DNA from 3 places in the Chitinibacter fontanus genome. Region 3 is predicted to be linked to each of the others. Evidence: predicted binding sites of a transcription regulator. Region 3 holds the regulator's gene; each other region holds the start of a gene.

Region 1 (5,767 bases), 560 kb from region 3:
AGCAAGGTTTGTTGGCAGAGCCTGAGGGTGATACCAATATTTTCATCAAGCCAGGTTATCAATTTCAAGTCGTTGATCGCTTGATTACGAATTTTCACCTGCCAAAATCCACCTTGCTAATGTTAGTTGCAGCCTTTGCTGGGCACGATACGATGCGCGCCGCGTACGAACATGCAGTTGCGCAGCAATATCGTTTTTTTAGCTATGGCGACTCGATGTTGCTAGAACCGCAGCGCTAAAGATCGTTCCTACAACAAGCTAAAAGGCGAAGCGTGGTTCTTCGCCTTTTTTGTGCCTGCTCAATTTGATTGCGCTGAATGATCACAGCAGTGAGTGCTACTTAATCGTTTGAAGTGGTGGTTCAAGTCTTCCAGTGTTTTCGTGCTATCAATAGGCGTGACTTGTCACTAAATGTGTTCAGAGTGTGCATTCCGGCAGATAAAAAAACGAGAATTCACGCAGCCTGCGGTCTAATGGTTTGTTTTTATTGCGTAATATTCAACTTGCCAGCTTAGGCCTAGCCCGTTAATCTTGCCGCCTCGCGCTGGACTGTGTATCTGGCTGCTTTTTTTGGGAAATCTCATGCAATTCGAACTAAAAACCACCTCCGCCGGCGCGCGCCGTGGCACGTTGACCCTCAATCATGGCGTCGTGCAAACGCCGGTGTTTATGCCTGTTGGCACTTACGGTACCGTCAAAGCGATGACGCCGCGCGATTTGAACGATATTAAAGCGCAAATTATCTTAGGCAATACTTTCCACTTGTGGCTGCGCCCGGGTTTGGAAGTGATTGAGCAATTTGGCGGTCTGCATCAATTTATGGGCTGGGATAAGCCGATGTTGACCGATTCGGGTGGTTTCCAGGTATTTAGTCTGGGTGCGATGCGCAAAATCACCGAAGAAGGCGTCAAATTTCAAAGTCCGATTAATGGCGATAAATTATTTCTGACGCCCGAAGAATCCATGCGCATTCAGAAGGTGCTCAATTCCGACGTCGTGATGATTTTCGACGAATGCACGCCGTATCCGGCTGATCATAAAACTGCTGCTGAATCGATGCGTCTGAGTCTGCGTTGGGCCAAACGCTCGAAAGACGAATTCAATAAGCTGGAAAATCCAAACGCGCTGTTTGGTATTGTGCAGGGCGGGATGCATGAAGACTTGCGCAATGAATCGCTGGCGGGTCTGAACGAGCTTGATTTTCACGGCATGGCGATTGGCGGTTTGTCTGTCGGCGAGCCCAAAGAAGAAATGGAGCGCATTCTGGCGCACACTGCACCGCAATTGCCGGTGAACAAGCCACGCTATTTGATGGGCGTTGGTACGCCGGAAGATTTGGTGTATGGCGTGAGCCAAGGTATTGATATGTTCGATTGCGTGATGCCAACGCGCAATGCACGCAACGGCATGTTGTTTACCCGCTATGGCAATGTGAAGATCAAAAACGCGCATTACAAAAAAGACACGCGCCCGCTCGACGAAAGTTGTGATTGCTACACCTGCCGCAATTTCAGCCGTGCCTACTTGCATCATTTGTTCCGCAGCCAAGAGATTTTGAGCTCACAGCTCAATACCATTCACAATCTGCATTACTACCAAGTGATCATGCAGGAAATGCGTGATGCGATCGAAGCTGACCAATTCCCGCAATACGTAGCGAAATTTAACGCTGATCGCGCACGTGGCGCTGATTAATCTGCCTGAAAGTATTTCAACTCAAACAGCGACCTACGGGTCGCTGTTTTTATTTGGGGTATCTAGCTGTAGCTATTATTTAATATAGTCTACATAGTAATACGGTAGTAGGTATATGGATGCACTACATGTTCGCTCGCTCGCGGCGTGCGATTGTCTATTCTAAAGACTTAACTCATCAGGGTAACGCAATGAGCCAATCTCTAAAGCTTGCTGAATTGCTGGGCGCTTTGTCCTATGCGCTGGATATGACCGAAGGTCAGCCCGAAGGGCATTGTGTGCGCTGTTGCTGGATCGGCGTGCATATCGGCAAGCAGATCGGCATGAGCGAGCAGGCCTTGTGGGAGCTGTATTACACGCTGCTGCTCAAAGATTTGGGCTGTAGCAGCAATGCAGCGCGAATTTGCGAGCTATATCTCACCGATGACCAAAGCTTCAAGCGGGATTTCAAGCTGGTCGGCACCAATCTGTCGCAAGTGCTGGGCTTTGTGTTCGAGCACACCGGGCGCAATGAAAGCTGGACTAAACGACTGACTGCCATCTTAAATATCATGCGCAATGGCGACACGATTGCGCAGGAGCTGATCCAGACGCGCTGCGATCGGGGCGCGCGAATTGCACGGCAATTGCGCTTTCCCGAATCGGTGGCGCTGGGCATTCATTCGCTGGATGAGCACTGGAATGGCGGCGGGCGGCCAGATGGTTTGCAGGGCGCGGATATTCCGCTTAATGCCCGCATCGCCTTGCTGGCCCAAGTGATCGATGTGTTTCATTTTTCCAATGGCCGCGATGCCGCTTTGGCCGAGGTGCGTCACCGCACCGAAGTCTGGTTTGACCCCTTGCTGGTGGCAGCGTTTGAAGTGGTGGCCAAAGACGCCGCGTTTTGGCAGACGTTGAGCGATCCCGACATCGCCAGCGCTGTGCTGGAGCTGGAGCCCGCGCAATTTACGGTGCCGCTCGATGATGAATATATGGATGAAATTGCGTCGGCATTTGGTCAGGTGGTCGATGCCAAAAGCCCATTTACTGCTGGCCATAGCGAGCGCGTGGGGTTTTATGCAGATCTAATCGCGCAGGAATTAGGCCTGGAAGACCGTCGCCGTAAGTGGGTAAAGCGTGCAGCGCTATTGCACGATGTTGGCAAGCTCGGCGTTAGTAGCAGCATTTTAGAAAAGCCTGGCAAGCTCACTGATGACGAGTTTCGCGCGGTGCAGCAGCATGCGCGCTTAAGCGAAGAAATTTTGGGCAAAATCGCGCAATTTGCTGATTTGGCATTTGTGGCTGGCTCGCACCACGAGCGGCTCGATGGTAAAGGCTACCCGCGTGGCTTGAGTGCGCCCGACATTCGGCTGGAAACGCGCATTATCACCGTGGCCGATATTTTTGACGCCATCAGCGCGGAGCGCCCCTATCACGCCGCCAATTCACCAGAAAAAACCATCCAGATTATGAGCGGCATGGTCGGCAATGCCATTGATGCCGATTGTTTTGCCGCGCTCAAGGCGGTGCTAGAGCGTGAGTTGGCTAGTGCGCAGCAGGGTAGTGTTGCAGTTGTGTGAGTTTGGTGTGGCGCTTGTGGTTTGTTTGACTCAAATCAAAATGATGCTCGGTGCTCTGGGCAGTATGCAGGCTAGACAATAGCCAGCGTTGACTGGCAAGGAGTATTCACATGAGCCTGCTTATCGAGTGGAATGAATCATTATCGGTCGGGATTCAAGAGATCGACGAACAGCACAAAGTGCTGGTCAATCTACTGAATGAATTGCACGACGCAATTCGCCATCACCATGGCCGCGATGCCTCGATTGCCGTGCTGCAGCGGCTGGCTGACTACACCCGCATTCACTTCACAGTGGAAGAGAGCCTGATGCGTATTTTGGGCTATCCCGAATACGACACACATAAAGCGCACCATGAAGACCTGATCAGTCAGATGCAAGACTTGCAGGCGCGTATGAACAATGGCGAGTCAATTTCGTTTGAATTGCTGCACTTTTTGCGCAACTGGCTAACCAACCACATCATGGAAGGCGACCAGCGCTACGTAGAGCATTTCCTATCGCGTGGTGCGCAAAAAAGCTGGCACAAGAAAAGCTGGTTGGAGCGCTTTTGGTCTTAAATAGGTATATGGCTACAGATCAATCTAGTATTTGTTTGTAGCAATATACCTTCCTTTGTTGGCATGAAAAAACGCCTCGGTTGTCGGATATTGCAACCGCCAGCGCAATTCACTTTTGGTGCGCTGATTACTCAGCCGCCGCGACTCATTCATATATGACCACATGGTCGGAGAGAGCCGACTTTGTGCTTCTTGGCGACTGAGTTTGGGTACGCGGGGCAGGGTGGTGAAGTCGGAAACCTGGTCAAACCACTCGCTCATCGTGTGCGGCGCGTCGTCGACAATATTGTAGCTACGCTGCGGCAGGCCGCGAAATAGCGTCAAGCAGACCGCATGCGCCAGATCATTGGCATGAATATGATTACTCACGCTATCTTCGCTGGCGATGATGCCCGGCTCGCCCCGCGCAATACGCGCGGTGGGCAGTCGATCGAGTGCATAGATGCCCGGCGCGCGCAAAAGACACACGCGGCGCGTCGCTGATCGACTCTGTGCCCAGTGTCGCAGCTGATGTTCCGCGCTGATGCGGCGCAGGGCGCGGCCGGTGGTGGCTAGCTGCGGCGAGGTTTCGTCAATCCACGCACCGCCATGGTCGCCGTAAACCCCGCTGGTGCTGATATAGACGATGCGGCGCTGTGCTAAAATCCCGTTTTGCGGTTCGCGCGCGCCAGAGCGTCTGCGTGGTGTGCGGGCAAGTGCGGCCAGCAGGCGGCGAGTACGCAGGTCAGCTTCGCCTTCGCCCGGCGGCGTGCTGTGGATGATCGTATCAGCCAGACCCGCCAGGCGCGCTAAAGACTGGCGCTGATCCAGATCGGCGATGATCGGGTGGATACCTAGGGTATGTAGCTGCTGCGCTTTATCGGCGCTGCGTGCAGTGGCATACACCTGAAAGCGCTGGCGTAGCCACGGCAAAGCGCGCTGCACCACATCACCGCAACCTATAATTAACAAGCGTTTTTTTCGCACAAGTCGGAAATCCAAAAGAATGAGCAAGCAACTTATCATTGAACCTTCAGGTCAGCAACTGAGCGTGTTTGACGGTGAAACCCTGCTAGATGCAGCGATGCGCGAGGGCTTTAATATGCCCTATGGCTGCAAAAACGGCTCATGCGGCGCGTGCAAAGGTAAAGTGCTCAGCGGCGAAGTGGCGCATGGCGATCATTCGCCAACGGTGCTGACCAGCGAAGAAATTGAAAAAGGCATGTCGCTATTCTGTTGCGCAACGCCAGTGAGCGACAGCGTCAGCATCGAATGCCGCGAAGTGGCGGCGACCAAAGACATCCAAATTAAAACGCTACCGACCCGCATCGAGAAAATCGACAAGGTGTCACGCGACGTAGCCGTGCTCACACTAAAGCTACCATCGACCGAGCGGCTGCAGTTTCTGGCTGGCCAATACATCGACATCCACACCAAAACCGGCAATAAACGCAGCTTCTCGATTGCCAACGCGCCGCATCAGGAAGGCTATCTCGAATTGCACATCCGCCATGTGCCGGGCGGTGAGTTTTCTGGCTATGTGTGGGAGACGATGAAAGAGCGCGAGATTTTCCGCTTCACCGGCCCGCTGGGCAGCTTCTTTTTGCGCGAAGACTCAGATAAACCGATTATTTTCATCGCCACCGGCACCGGTTTTGCGCCAATCAAAGGCATTATCGAACACGCGCTGCACCACAACACGCAGCGCGAAATGGTGCTGTACTGGGGCTGCCGCTCGCTCGATGATTTGTACATGCCTGCTGTGCCATCGCAATGGCAGCAGCAATACCCCAATTTCACCTTTATTCCGGTGCTCTCCGAGCCTAAGCCGCAACACCAATGGCAAGGCCGCACCGGCTTGGTTCACGAGGCCGTCTTGGCCGATTTTGCCAATCTGGCGCACTACCAAGTCTACGCCTGCGGTGCACCCGTGATGGTTGAAGCGGCAGTGAAAGGCTGCATCGCCCAAGGGCT
Region 2 (5,767 bases), 1.5 Mb from region 3:
CTCTTGATTGAAGTCCCAGTAAACGGCGGCCGTAACTATAACGGTCCTAAGGTAGCGAAATTCCTTGTCGGGTAAGTTCCGACCCGCACGAATGGCGTAACGATGGCCCTACTGTCTCCTCCCGAGACTCAGCGAAGTTGAAGTGTTTGTGAAGATGCAATCTCCCCGCTGCTAGACGGAAAGACCCCGTGAACCTTTACTGTAGCTTTGCATTGGACTTTGAAGTGGTTTGTGTAGGATAGGTGGGAGGCTTTGAAGCAGGAACGCCAGTTTCTGTGGAGCCGTCCTTGAAATACCACCCTGACCCCTTTGAGGTTCTAACCTAGGTCCATTATCTGGATCGGGGACCGTGCATGGTAGGCAGTTTGACTGGGGCGGTCTCCTCCCAAATTGTAACGGAGGAGCTCGAAGGTCGCCTAGGTACGGTCGGACATCGTACTGATAGTGTAATGGCAAAAGGCGGCTTAACTGCGAGACCGACAAGTCGAGCAGGTGCGAAAGCAGGACATAGTGATCCGGTGGTTCTGAATGGAAGGGCCATCGCTCAACGGATAAAAGGTACTCCGGGGATAACAGGCTGATTCCGCCCAAGAGTTCACATCGACGGCGGAGTTTGGCACCTCGATGTCGGCTCATCACATCCTGGGGCTGTAGCCGGTCCCAAGGGTATGGCTGTTCGCCATTTAAAGTGGTACGTGAGCTGGGTTCAAAACGTCGTGAGACAGTTTGGTCCCTATCTGCAGTGGGCGTTGGAAGTTTGAGGGGGGCTGCTCCTAGTACGAGAGGACCGGAGTGGACTGACCTCTGGTGTACCGGTTGTCACGCCAGTGGCATTGCCGGGTAGCTAAGTCGGGAATAGATAAGCGCTGAAAGCATCTAAGCGCGAAACTAGCCTCAAGATGAGACTTCCCTAGGTCTATAAGACCTCTAAAGGATCGTTCGAGACCAGGACGTTGATAGGTCGGGTGTGGAAGCGCAGTAATGCGTTAAGCTAACCGATACTAATTGCCCGTGAGGCTTGATCCTATAACCTGAGACGCGTTGATATGACGTGATACAGTTGACCCAAAGAAATTGTTTGGTGAAGAGAAACAAGATTACTTCTTCTATTGATTTCGAGTGGTTGTGCATCAAGTACAGCTAACTCACCCAGTTTTGTCTGGTGACCATAGCGAGGTGGTCCCACTCCTTCCCATCCCGAACAGGACAGTGAAACGCCTCAGCGCCGATGATAGTGCGGATTGCCCGTGTGAAAGTAGGACATTGCCAGACTACCTTATTCAAATACCCAGCTCGGTGAGCTGGGTATTTGTTTATTGCAGTATTAGTAAGAACAAAACCTGATCAGATTTCGTGTTTTGTGAGCCAATAAATCGGACACAAAAGACCTACCAGTTTTGTTTGGTGACCATAGCGAGGTGGTCCCACTCCTTCCCATCCCGAACAGGACAGTGAAACGCCTCAGCGCCGATGATAGTGCGGATTGCCCGTGTGAAAGTAGGACATTGCCAAACTTCCCAATGCAGACCCAGCTCAATGAGCTGGGTCTTTTGCTATCTGTATCTGCGGAATGAAAAAAGCCCAACTCACTGGAGTTGGGCTTTTGTCTGACGAGATATTAATTAAATACCAAATCGCAGTCGTATCGGTTGCGGGATCTTATCAAACAGCGGCGAAAAATCGGTGGCATCCATCAGATTTTTCAGCTGTAAACCCAGCTCAGTATTGCCTGCAATGGTTAAGCGACGCTGGAAAAACAGCGTATCGGGGTCTTCCTGCCGGCGGGCGATAATCCAATAGTCGGCCAAGGTGGCGCCAAACGTCACATCTGGCGTTTGCGTGCTAGTGACAAAGCGGCCATTTTGAAAGCTATATGAGAGGCCACAGCCGATGTCGCTGGCTTGTAGCCGCACCGTGCGACCCTCCAGCCAGCTAAAGTCCTCTTCTGGCCATAATTGATGGCGTACTAAATTGAGCGTCGTGACCACACCAAAGGCTGGCGGCACTTCGGGCAGAAGCTGTAAAACGCGAATCACGGGTTGAGGGATTTTCATCACAATGCCTCCTGCGTGGATTGAATACCTGCTTGGCCATGCCAGTAACCGTTGACCAGACCTTCGGGGTTGAACTGCGCCCAATCTGCGTTTTGTTGCTGGGTATTGATCTGAGTGCTATATGCATCAATGATCTCCGGCGTATACTCGGCTTGTGGGCTAATGCGTAGGTAATCAATATTTTGCATCTTAGCAACATCATTGATCAGTGCATAGCATGCCGCCGATTGAGTTTGAATGCCGTTGATCCGCAAGAATTCCTTCCCTTCGCGGGTTTTGAGCAGCATACCATCGGCGTGCTCAATGCATTTAAATTCGCACGCATCTTTGCTCAGGTCAAAGTGGCGGGCGGTAAAGCAGCGGGCAGAAAAGGCTAGCGGCAGCCGGCCGTGGGCAAAAATCTCAGTTTCAATTTCCGCCGTTTTTTCGCTCAGGATGGCGGCCACGGTGTTCGCGCTGGCTTCCAGTGGGGCAACCCAGCGTGTTGCACCTGCATTGATATGCCAATCGAGCGCGGGGCCGTTGTAAATATTCAAGTGAGGCCCGGCAACGTAGGCGATGCCTGCCTCACGGGCGATGCGGATCGCGCCCAAATCATTGGCTTCCAATACGCCACCTGCTTGGGCTAGTTTGCGCAGGCTGGATAAATCCGAGCCCGACTCCAGCACTGCTTGCGAGCTGTAAATAATCTGCTTACCACTTTGCGCTAGTTCGGAGCCCAGTGCCAGCCAGTCAGCGGTGCGAAGCTCATGACGGCGTGCGCAAACGACTTCACCTAAATAAATGCTGGCCACTGGCCAATCGGCCGCTTGGGCATAAAAATCGAGCACTTGCTGTTTCGGCCAGTAGTACAGCAATGGGCCAAGAGTGAGTTGCATCGTTATCTCCAAGGTCGGCTGTAGGCGCCGAGAGTTTGCTGATGGCCTTCCGATACTTTAGTCAGCGCTTGCTGCCACGCGGGTTTCACCGAATAGCGTGCATCACCAGCGGCATCAATCGCGGCACGCAGTGTTTTGGTGACTTCGGCGGTGTAGGCTGGGCTACGTTGTCGGCCTTCGACTTTGATCGCACGAACACCGATGCGTAATAGCTCAGGTAGCACAGATAAAGCGTTCAGGCTGGTGGGTTCTTCCAGCGCGTAATAGGTGGCATTGTTAACTTCAAACCTCCCTTTGCACAGCGTAGGGTAACCGGCGGGTTCGCCTGCTTCAAAATGGTCGATTAAGATGCCATTGAGGCGTGTATCCATGGTATCGCCTTGTGGGATCCATTGAACATGGCTTGCAGGTGAACACACCCCGTGGGTATTAGGTGATTCACCCGTCGCGTAGCTCGATAAAATGCAACGCCCTTCGGCCATGACGCACAAGCTGCCAAAACCAAAGACCTCGATCTCAACTGAGGTATTTTTGATGACGTATTCAACCTGCGGTAATGTCAGTACGCGCGGCAGGACTGCGCGACGGATGCCGAAATAATCTTGCGCCAGATTCACCGCTTCAAAATTAGTCGCCGAGCCTTGCACCGACAAATGGCGATTGAGCTGCGGATGCACGCGCATTGCATAGTCAAGCAAGCCCAAGTCGGCCAAGATCACGGCATTGGCGCCGGCATCGGCGGCTGCATCAATCGCTGCGTGCCATTCTTTGACACGACCCGCTTGTGCGTAGGTATTGATTGCCACCAGCACTTCGCGGTCGCGTGATTGCGCGTACTCAATGCCAGTGCGGATTTGTGTATCGGTGAAATTAAGCCCAGCAAAGTTGCGGGCATTGGTGGCGTTTTTAAAGCCGAGATAAACAGCGTCAGCGCCATGATCAACCGCGGCTTTAAGCGCGGGCAGGCTACCGGCAGGGCAAATCAGTTCGGGCAAATGCGCAGACATAGCAGCTCCCAGTTTGCAGATAGCGCAGCTTAGGTGGACTGGCTATGCATTGCCTTAATGCAGGTCAAGTTTTGCATGACTCAGTTTGGTGCATTAGAGGTAGGCAAAAAGCAGCAGAATAGGAGTTGAGGCGTAAAAAGACCGTAATTTGCAAAAATTTAGTAAATTAATTAGGCAATTAGTGCAAAAGCGGCTTGGCGTTCGCGCTGTCTTGCTAGAAAATACGGGTACGAATTATTACTAGCTACAGGCACACCACGACTACCCGTCGTCGGTCGGACACCTAGAAGGGACTACACAATGAATATCGCAATGATCGGTTTGGGCAAAATGGGCGGCAATATGGCGCGCCGTCTCGCACGCGGCGGAGCCAATGTGTTTGGCTTTGACGTGAGCGCAGAGACGCGTGAAGGTTTGGCTAAAGAAGAAGCCAACTTCCGTGCGTTTGCGTCTGTGCCTGAGCTGATCGCCGCGCTGCCAACGCCACGCGTGGTATGGCTGATGCTGCCATCGGGTGACATTTCTGAAGCTGCGTTTGCTGAAATGAAAACCCTGCTCGCTCCGGGTGATTTGATTATTGATGGTGCGAACGCGATGTACAAAGACAGCCAGCGCCACGCGGCTGAATTGGCTGAGCTGAACATCAAGTTTGTTGATGCTGGCGTTTCTGGCGGCGTTTGGGGCCTGCAAAACGGCTATTGTTTGATGTTTGGTGGCGATAAAGACGCCGCAGAAATCGCGACGCCATTTATGAAAATTTTGGCACCAGACGCAAGCCGCGGCTGGACACACACCGGCCCTGCGGGCTCTGGTCACTACACCAAAATGCTGCACAACGGTATTGAATACGGCATGATGCAAGCGTTTGCTGAAGGCTTTGCAATGCTGAAAGCGAAGAAAGAATTTGATCTGGACGTGGCTGAAATCGCTGAAACTTGGCGCCATAGCTCGGTCGTGCGCTCATGGTTGCTTGACTTGGTGGCGGAATCATTCTCGCATGACGTTGAGTTGGCCGACTTGAACGCCTACGTGCCTGATTCTGGTGAAGGTCGTTGGTCAGTGCTGGAATCGGTTGAGCTAGGTGTACCTGCGCCAGTGATGGCTACTAGCCTATACGCGCGCTTTGCTTCACGCGGCAACGACGACTACGCAATGAAAATGTTGTCGCTGATGCGCAATGCCTTTGGCGGTCACGCCATGTCTAAAAAGTAAGCGCTGAATAAAAAGTGCTGAAAACCAAAAACGCCATCATTGATGGCGTTTTTTTATGCCCACATTCTCGCCATTTCTTGGTAATACCGCGATAATTGCGACTCTTTGATTTTCTTCTGGAAAACGCGCCATGCATCATCAGCACATGCTCAAATCTTATGTTTATCACGGCCTGACGGCTGGTCCTAAGTTGGTGGTACTTGGCGCGGTGCATGGCAATGAGATTTGTGGCTCGATCGCAATTGAGCGCATCATGCGCGAGCTCGATGCGGGCGAATTAGTGCTGCAACGCGGCCAGATTACTTTTATTCCAGTTACCAACCCGTTGGCGCACGCTAAAAACGAGCGCAATGGCGATCGCAACTTGAATCGCAATCTGCGCCCCAATGCGCTGCCGCACGATTTTGAAGACCGCATTGCCAATATGTTGTGCCCGATTCTGGAGCAGCAAGATGTATTGCTCGATCTGCATTCAACGACCAACCCGCCGGGCGAGCCGTTTATTATGCTTGGGCCAGAAAATAACGACGGTGAATTGTCGCCATTTTCTCGCGCCGCCGAAGAAGAAGCACTCGCCGTGCGCCTTGGGCCTAAACGCATTGTGGAAGGTTGGCTG
Region 3 (5,767 bases):
CCGCCAAATGGGCTGCCCCAAAGCCTCAACACGAGTTAGCACCCGACTCCAGCCAGCGATATACCAGCCCAATACCAGCAATAGCAGATTGGCAAGCACAAACAGGATCAGCTTGAGCGATTGCAAGGCAGCCAAGGTCGCAAAACTCGCCAATCCACCCAACAGCGCCCCGATCAAGGCATATCCCGCCAAGCGACCAACATTGAAGCCCAGTAAATACGGCCAACGCGCCCCCGGCGGCAACTGCAGACTAAATGCAGTCACTATGCCACCGCACATGCCAATACAATGCCCGCCGCCGAGCAAGCCAGCCATAAACAGCGCAAATAAATTGATTTCTAACATTAGAAAAGCTGTTTGGCGCCCTTGCAGCGCCAAACCCAAAACTCAGATCAGCCGAGAATACCGCGCTTGGGTAGTGCTTGTCCGCAAATAACGATCAAACACCATCGCAATCGAGCGAATCAGCAAACGCCCTGTTGGCGTCACAAATAGCCCCTCCGATTCAATCGTAAGTAAGCCATCGTCGACCATTGGCTGCAGCAGACTCAATTCCTCGGCAAAATAGTCGCCAAACTCAATCATGTAGCTGACTTCAATCGCTTGATAATACAGCTCAAACTGGCACATCAAGGCCTGAATCACTGCCCGCCGGATCACATCATCCCGATTCATTTGCAACCCACGCACGACCGGAAATTCATCCGCATCGAGCTTGGCATAGTACTCTTCCAGCGTCTTCACGTTTTGGTGATAGTTAGCGCCCACTTTACCAATTGACGAAACCCCAAAGGCCAGCAAATCACAATCAGCATGGGTTGAATAGCCTTGAAAATTGCGCTGCAAACGCCCACGCCGCTGCGCCACCGCCAAATCATCATTGGGTAGCGCAAAGTGATCCATACCAATCAGCACATAGCCCGCATCGAGCAACTGTGCAATCGAATTTTGCAACATATCGAGCTTAGCATCTGCGCTTGGCAATTCGGCCTCATTAATGCGCCGCTGAGGCATAAAGCGTTCAGGCAGATGCGCGTAATTGTAAAGTGCAATCCGATCAGGCTTCAGTGTCAGCACTCGAGCAATGGTCTCAGCGATGCTCGCGACGGTTTGCTTAGGAAGACCATAAATCAGATCGACACTGACCGATTTAAAACCATGCATCCGTGCAGCCTCAATTACCGAACGAGTCTCCTGCTCGGTTTGCACTCGATTAACCGCAAGCTGTACCTCAGGATTGAAATCCTGAATACCTACGCTCATTCGATTGAATCCCAGCTGAGCCAAAGTGCGGATCATCGGCTCACCCACTTTGCGCGGATCAATTTCAATCGAATACTCACCCGTTGGCAGCAATTCAAAATGCTCACGCACGATATCCATCAAGCGCTGTAGCTGCTGCTCTGACATAAAGGTGGGCGTACCGCCACCCAAATGCAGCTGACTCACCTTGGGACGGCCCGGTAGATTGGCCGCATGCATTGCGATTTCTTTACTGAGATAACGAATATAATCATCCGCTTTACTCTTGTCTTTCGTAATAATCTTGTTACAGCCGCAGTAGTAACATACGGTATTACAGAAAGGAATGTGAAAATAAAGCGACAATGGATTGAGTAAAGCACCGGGCAATCTTTGCTGCAAGATTTGCGCATATTGCTCACTATTCACGGCTTGGTTAAACCGATCTGCAGTGGGATAGGACGTATAACGCGGCCCTTTACCGTCATAGCGCACAATCAGATCTCGATCAAAACAAACCCCACCTTGATCTGCTGGCGCGTGCTGACCTACAAATTTTGAAACCGACATAATTACTCTATCCTCATACTAGCTGCCGCAGCTTAAAAGCTAGTACAATGAGCCAACTTGATCTAGATCAAGCCAACAGCAATGACAGTGGGGTATCTACCTCTTCCGAGAGTTACAATACTCCCCCCGCACGACTTATTATTTTCTTGTGAGAGTTTCATGATTTCCCCCATCCAAGTTCGCGACATGTCCCCACGTCATCTGCGTAATTCATGCACTAATTGCAGCTTACGCGAACTGTGTTTACCACTGGGTCTGTCACAAGAAGAAATGCAAGAGCTTGACACCATCATTACGCAAGCTCGCCCAATCAAACGCGGCGAAGCTCTATATCGTGCCGGCGAGCCTTTCCGCTCGCTGTACGCGATTCGCCTTGGTTTTTTCAAAGCCAGCGTGATTTCCGAAGATGGCCGCGAGCAAGTCACTGGCTTTCATATGTCAGGCGAATTGATGGGCATGGATGCAATTAGCACCGACGTTCACACTTGCGACGCGATCGCACTAGAAGACAGTGAAGTGTGTGAATTACCCTTCAATGACATCGAAGATTTATCACGCGAAATCCCACTACTACAACGCCACTTCCACAAAGTAATGAGTCGCGAGATAGTCCGCGATCACGGCGTAATGCTACTCTTGGGCAATATGAAAGCCGAAGAGCGTCTAGCTGCATTCCTATTGAATTTATCGCAACGCTTTGCAATTCGCGGCTACTCTTCAAGTAGCTTCCATTTGCGCATGACCCGCGAAGAAATTGGTAGCTATTTAGGGCTCAAACTTGAAACAGTCAGCCGGACTTTGTCTAAATTCCAAGACCAAGGCTTTATCAAAGTACAAAACCGCCTAATTGAACTAGAAAACATTGATAGCCTAAAGAAACTACTTAACACCTGCCACGACGAATAAATTACACCTCAGGGGGTATATTGATGCAAACCCATCTAATAGCACCCCCTGAACTAATACCTCTAATAAGTGCCCGTCTATTATTAAAGCCCCCACTGGCAGCTACTGCCTGCATCCATTTAGCCAGTTCCAAACAAATTTTAGCCCAAATGATCTTGTAATCGCTATCCAACTGCAAAATACCGCGCAAGTACTGGATCTTCACAAAAGCGCCGCAAAGCTAATCGATGCAATTCTTTGGCCCAGCCCCTTTGCACCAAGCCATGGTTTTTTTGCGCTTGCAAGTGGCAACAACCATCACCTCGACCAAGCCGCAGACATTCTTGACGCACTCACACCAAGCCACAATGCATGGCTTCATGCAGGGCACTTAGGAGCCTGCGGCTTTCTCTATCAGCTATGGCTGGCACTCATCTCACCACAAGGCACACCGCCATTCTTTAACTGGCAAATGGATCCGCAGCGTACACCAAAAGATGAAACCCATCCGTTTCAACTCAACCAAAGCGACCTACTAGCCCAACTTGCCAGCCTAATTGCCCAACAGCAATTACAAACCCAAACACTAGCCAGCTTATCGCGGCGCTATCTGGCTGAATCCGCCTCACAAGAGTTCTTTATTGCCCATCACCCGCAAACCAGCAATTTTTTTGCAACTCCGACACATTCAGCCATCAATACAAACGACTCACCCGCCCGCCAAATCGCGCAACTACTGGCAATATATTAATAACGCTTACAAATGCTAAGTTAAAAATAAAAACGCCACCCGAGGGTGGCGTTTCAGATTTGAGCCCTAAGCCCAAATTTATTTTTTACGAATCGTGTAGAGCGGTGTTTGACCTGCAATCACTGAGCCAACTGCCAAATTAGCAACTGGCGCAAAATCATCTGCATTGGTCAAAACAACAGGGCTAATCACTGATTTTGCATTGGCACCAAGGAATTCAAGATCCAATTCCAAGACAGGCTGACCCGCCTTAACGAAGCTACCCTGCTCAGCCAAGCGCGTAAAGCCTTGACCACCGAGTTTCACCGTTTCAATACCAATGTGAACAATCAATTCAACCCCTGCATCATTAACGAGGGCAAAAGCATGGTTAGTATTAAAAATCTTTACCAATTGCCCATCGCATGGTGCCACCACTAACTTGCCTGTTGGCAAGATCGCTACACCATCCCCAACTGCCTTAGTTGCAAATGCCGCATCAGGCACATCTTCCAAAGCCACCACTTCACCCGTCAATGGGGAAAGCAGAACAATTTCGCCGGGGTTAGAGGCCACAGCCACCGCAGCTGGCTGCGGTGCAGCCTCAGTTACTTTTTTGCAGCTACGCCTACATTGGCACGCAACTGGTCAGCAATCAACTCAGCTTTTGGCCCAACGATAATTTGCACGCTCTGCTTGTTCAGTTTGATCACACCGCTTGCGCCAAGGCGTTTAGCAGCCGCTTCATCAACCAGATCAGCATCATTCACAGAAAGACGCAGACGAGTGATACACGCATCAATATTAGTGATGTTTGCAGCACCGCCAACTACGTTTACGTAGGCAGCACCTAATTGCGCCACATCACCAGCAGCAGTTGAAGCAGCAGGAGCTGCAGCAGCTTCACCAGCAACTTCATCTTCACGACCAGGCGTTTTCAGATTCAGCGCGGTAATTGCAGCACGAAACACGAAGTAGTAGATGGCGAAGAACACCAGACCTTGCGCGATCAGCATGTACCATTTAACAGCCAATGGGTTTTGCGACGACAAGAACATATCGATAAAGCCACCTGAGAATGCAAAGCCAGAAATCCATTGCATTTGCGCAGCCAAGAATACAGAAACACCAGTCAAGAATGCGTGAACCACAAACAGCAGCGGCGCAACAAACATGAATGAGAATTCGAGCGGCTCAGTTACACCAGTTACAAATGAAGTTACTGCAGCAGCGCCCATAATTGAGGCAACGGCAGCTTTATTTGCTGGTTTAGCTGTGTGGTAGATTGCCAATGCAGCACCTGGCAAACCGAACATCATCACAGGGAAGAAACCAGCTTGGTACATACCAGTAACACCAGCAACAGCCTTGCCTTCTGCCAGTGACTTAGCACCACCCAAGAAGTTAGGAATATCGTTGATGCCTGCAACGTCAAACCAGAACACAGAGTTCAGAGCGTGGTGCAGACCAACTGGAATCAACAAGCGGTTGAAGAATGCATAGATACCTGCACCTACAGCGCCCAAGTCTTTAATTGCCAAACCGAAGTTAACCAGTGCATTGTAAATCACTGGCCAAACAGCCATCAGCACAAAAGAAACCACGATCATCACTACAGATGTAATGATTGGCACGCAGCGACGACCACTGAAGAATGCCAGGGCTTTGTGCAGCTCAACTTGGCTAAACTTGTTGTAGATTTCACCCGCGATTACACCAGCCAAAATACCCACAAAGGCATTTTCGATTTTGCCGAATGCTTTAGGCACATCTTCAGGCTTAATGCCTTCAATTTGCGATACTGCGCCTGGTGACAAGAGAGTTGTCACTACTAAGTAACCCACTAGACCGGCCAATGCTGCAGCGCCATCTTTATCTTTAGACATACCGTACGCAACACCAACTGCAAACAAAATTGGCATTTTGTCGATAATTGCAGCGCCAGCTTTTACCAAGAAAGCTGCCAACTGACTATTTGAACCCCAACCTGCAGGGTCAAGCCAGTAACCCACCCCTAGCATAATCGCGGCGGCCGGCAAAACTGCTACCGGAACCATCAGCGACCGGCCGATTTTTTGTAAATAACCCAGAATGTTCATCTTGTTCACCTTTAAATGACTCAATGATTTTTATAAATCAGCCGAAGCTGACATGGTATTACGACTCCAACCTTAGAATTTCATAAGCATGCTTAAGAAATCACACTGGTATGCCGATTATTAACTGTCATTGCAATATTAGGCAATGTTTAAGTAACAACATGTGCGCGACAGAAAACACATTGCAAAAACACACTGCGCAACCAGCCCCGTCACCATCCTTACTTAATACAGTCAGATT

Evidence for each region. Region 3 encodes FNR, which switches genes on or off when oxygen is low (the NO sensors DNR and NnrR bind a similar motif). Its sites were predicted from a motif close to TTGATNNNNATCAA; they were not measured.
Region 1: a site for FNR is predicted at 3,280-3,293, ahead of HZU75_RS14465 (bacteriohemerythrin). Genes of this name have one in related genera too.
Region 2: a site for FNR is predicted at 3,994-4,007, ahead of ubiU (ubiquinone anaerobic biosynthesis protein UbiU). Genes of this name have one in related genera too.

Annotation. Positions count from the first base shown of each region.
Region 1 is NZ_CP058952.1:3,025,964-3,031,730, forward strand. Features, by position in the region: gene queA (tRNA preQ1(34) S-adenosylmethionine ribosyltransferase-isomerase QueA) at 1-239, shown strand, start outside; gene tgt (tRNA guanosine(34) transglycosylase Tgt) at 583-1,695, shown strand; gene HZU75_RS14460 (HD-GYP domain-containing protein) at 1,887-3,254, shown strand; gene HZU75_RS14465 (bacteriohemerythrin) at 3,365-3,814, shown strand; gene HZU75_RS14470 (NAD-dependent epimerase/dehydratase family protein) at 3,839-4,780, opposite strand; gene HZU75_RS14475 (CDP-6-deoxy-delta-3,4-glucoseen reductase) at 4,800-5,767, shown strand, end outside.
Region 2 is NZ_CP058952.1:1,452,540-1,458,306, reverse strand. Features, by position in the region: rRNA gene HZU75_RS06740 (23S ribosomal RNA) at 1-1,026, shown strand, start outside; rRNA gene rrf (5S ribosomal RNA) at 1,159-1,272, shown strand; rRNA gene rrf (5S ribosomal RNA) at 1,401-1,514, shown strand; gene ubiT (ubiquinone anaerobic biosynthesis accessory factor UbiT) at 1,623-2,054, opposite strand; gene HZU75_RS06720 (U32 family peptidase) at 2,054-2,932, opposite strand; gene ubiU (ubiquinone anaerobic biosynthesis protein UbiU) at 2,935-3,939, opposite strand; gene gnd (phosphogluconate dehydrogenase (NAD(+)-dependent, decarboxylating)) at 4,240-5,151, shown strand; gene HZU75_RS06705 (succinylglutamate desuccinylase/aspartoacylase family protein) at 5,282-5,767, shown strand, end outside.
Region 3 is NZ_CP058952.1:3,588,118-3,593,884, forward strand. Features, by position in the region: gene HZU75_RS17015 (sulfite exporter TauE/SafE family protein) at 1-345, opposite strand, end outside; gene hemN (oxygen-independent coproporphyrinogen III oxidase) at 388-1,812, opposite strand; gene fnr (fumarate/nitrate reduction transcriptional regulator Fnr) at 1,972-2,718, shown strand; gene HZU75_RS17030 (hypothetical protein) at 3,170-3,448, shown strand; gene HZU75_RS17035 (PTS sugar transporter subunit IIA) at 3,527-4,009, opposite strand; gene nagE (N-acetylglucosamine-specific PTS transporter subunit IIBC) at 4,036-5,526, opposite strand.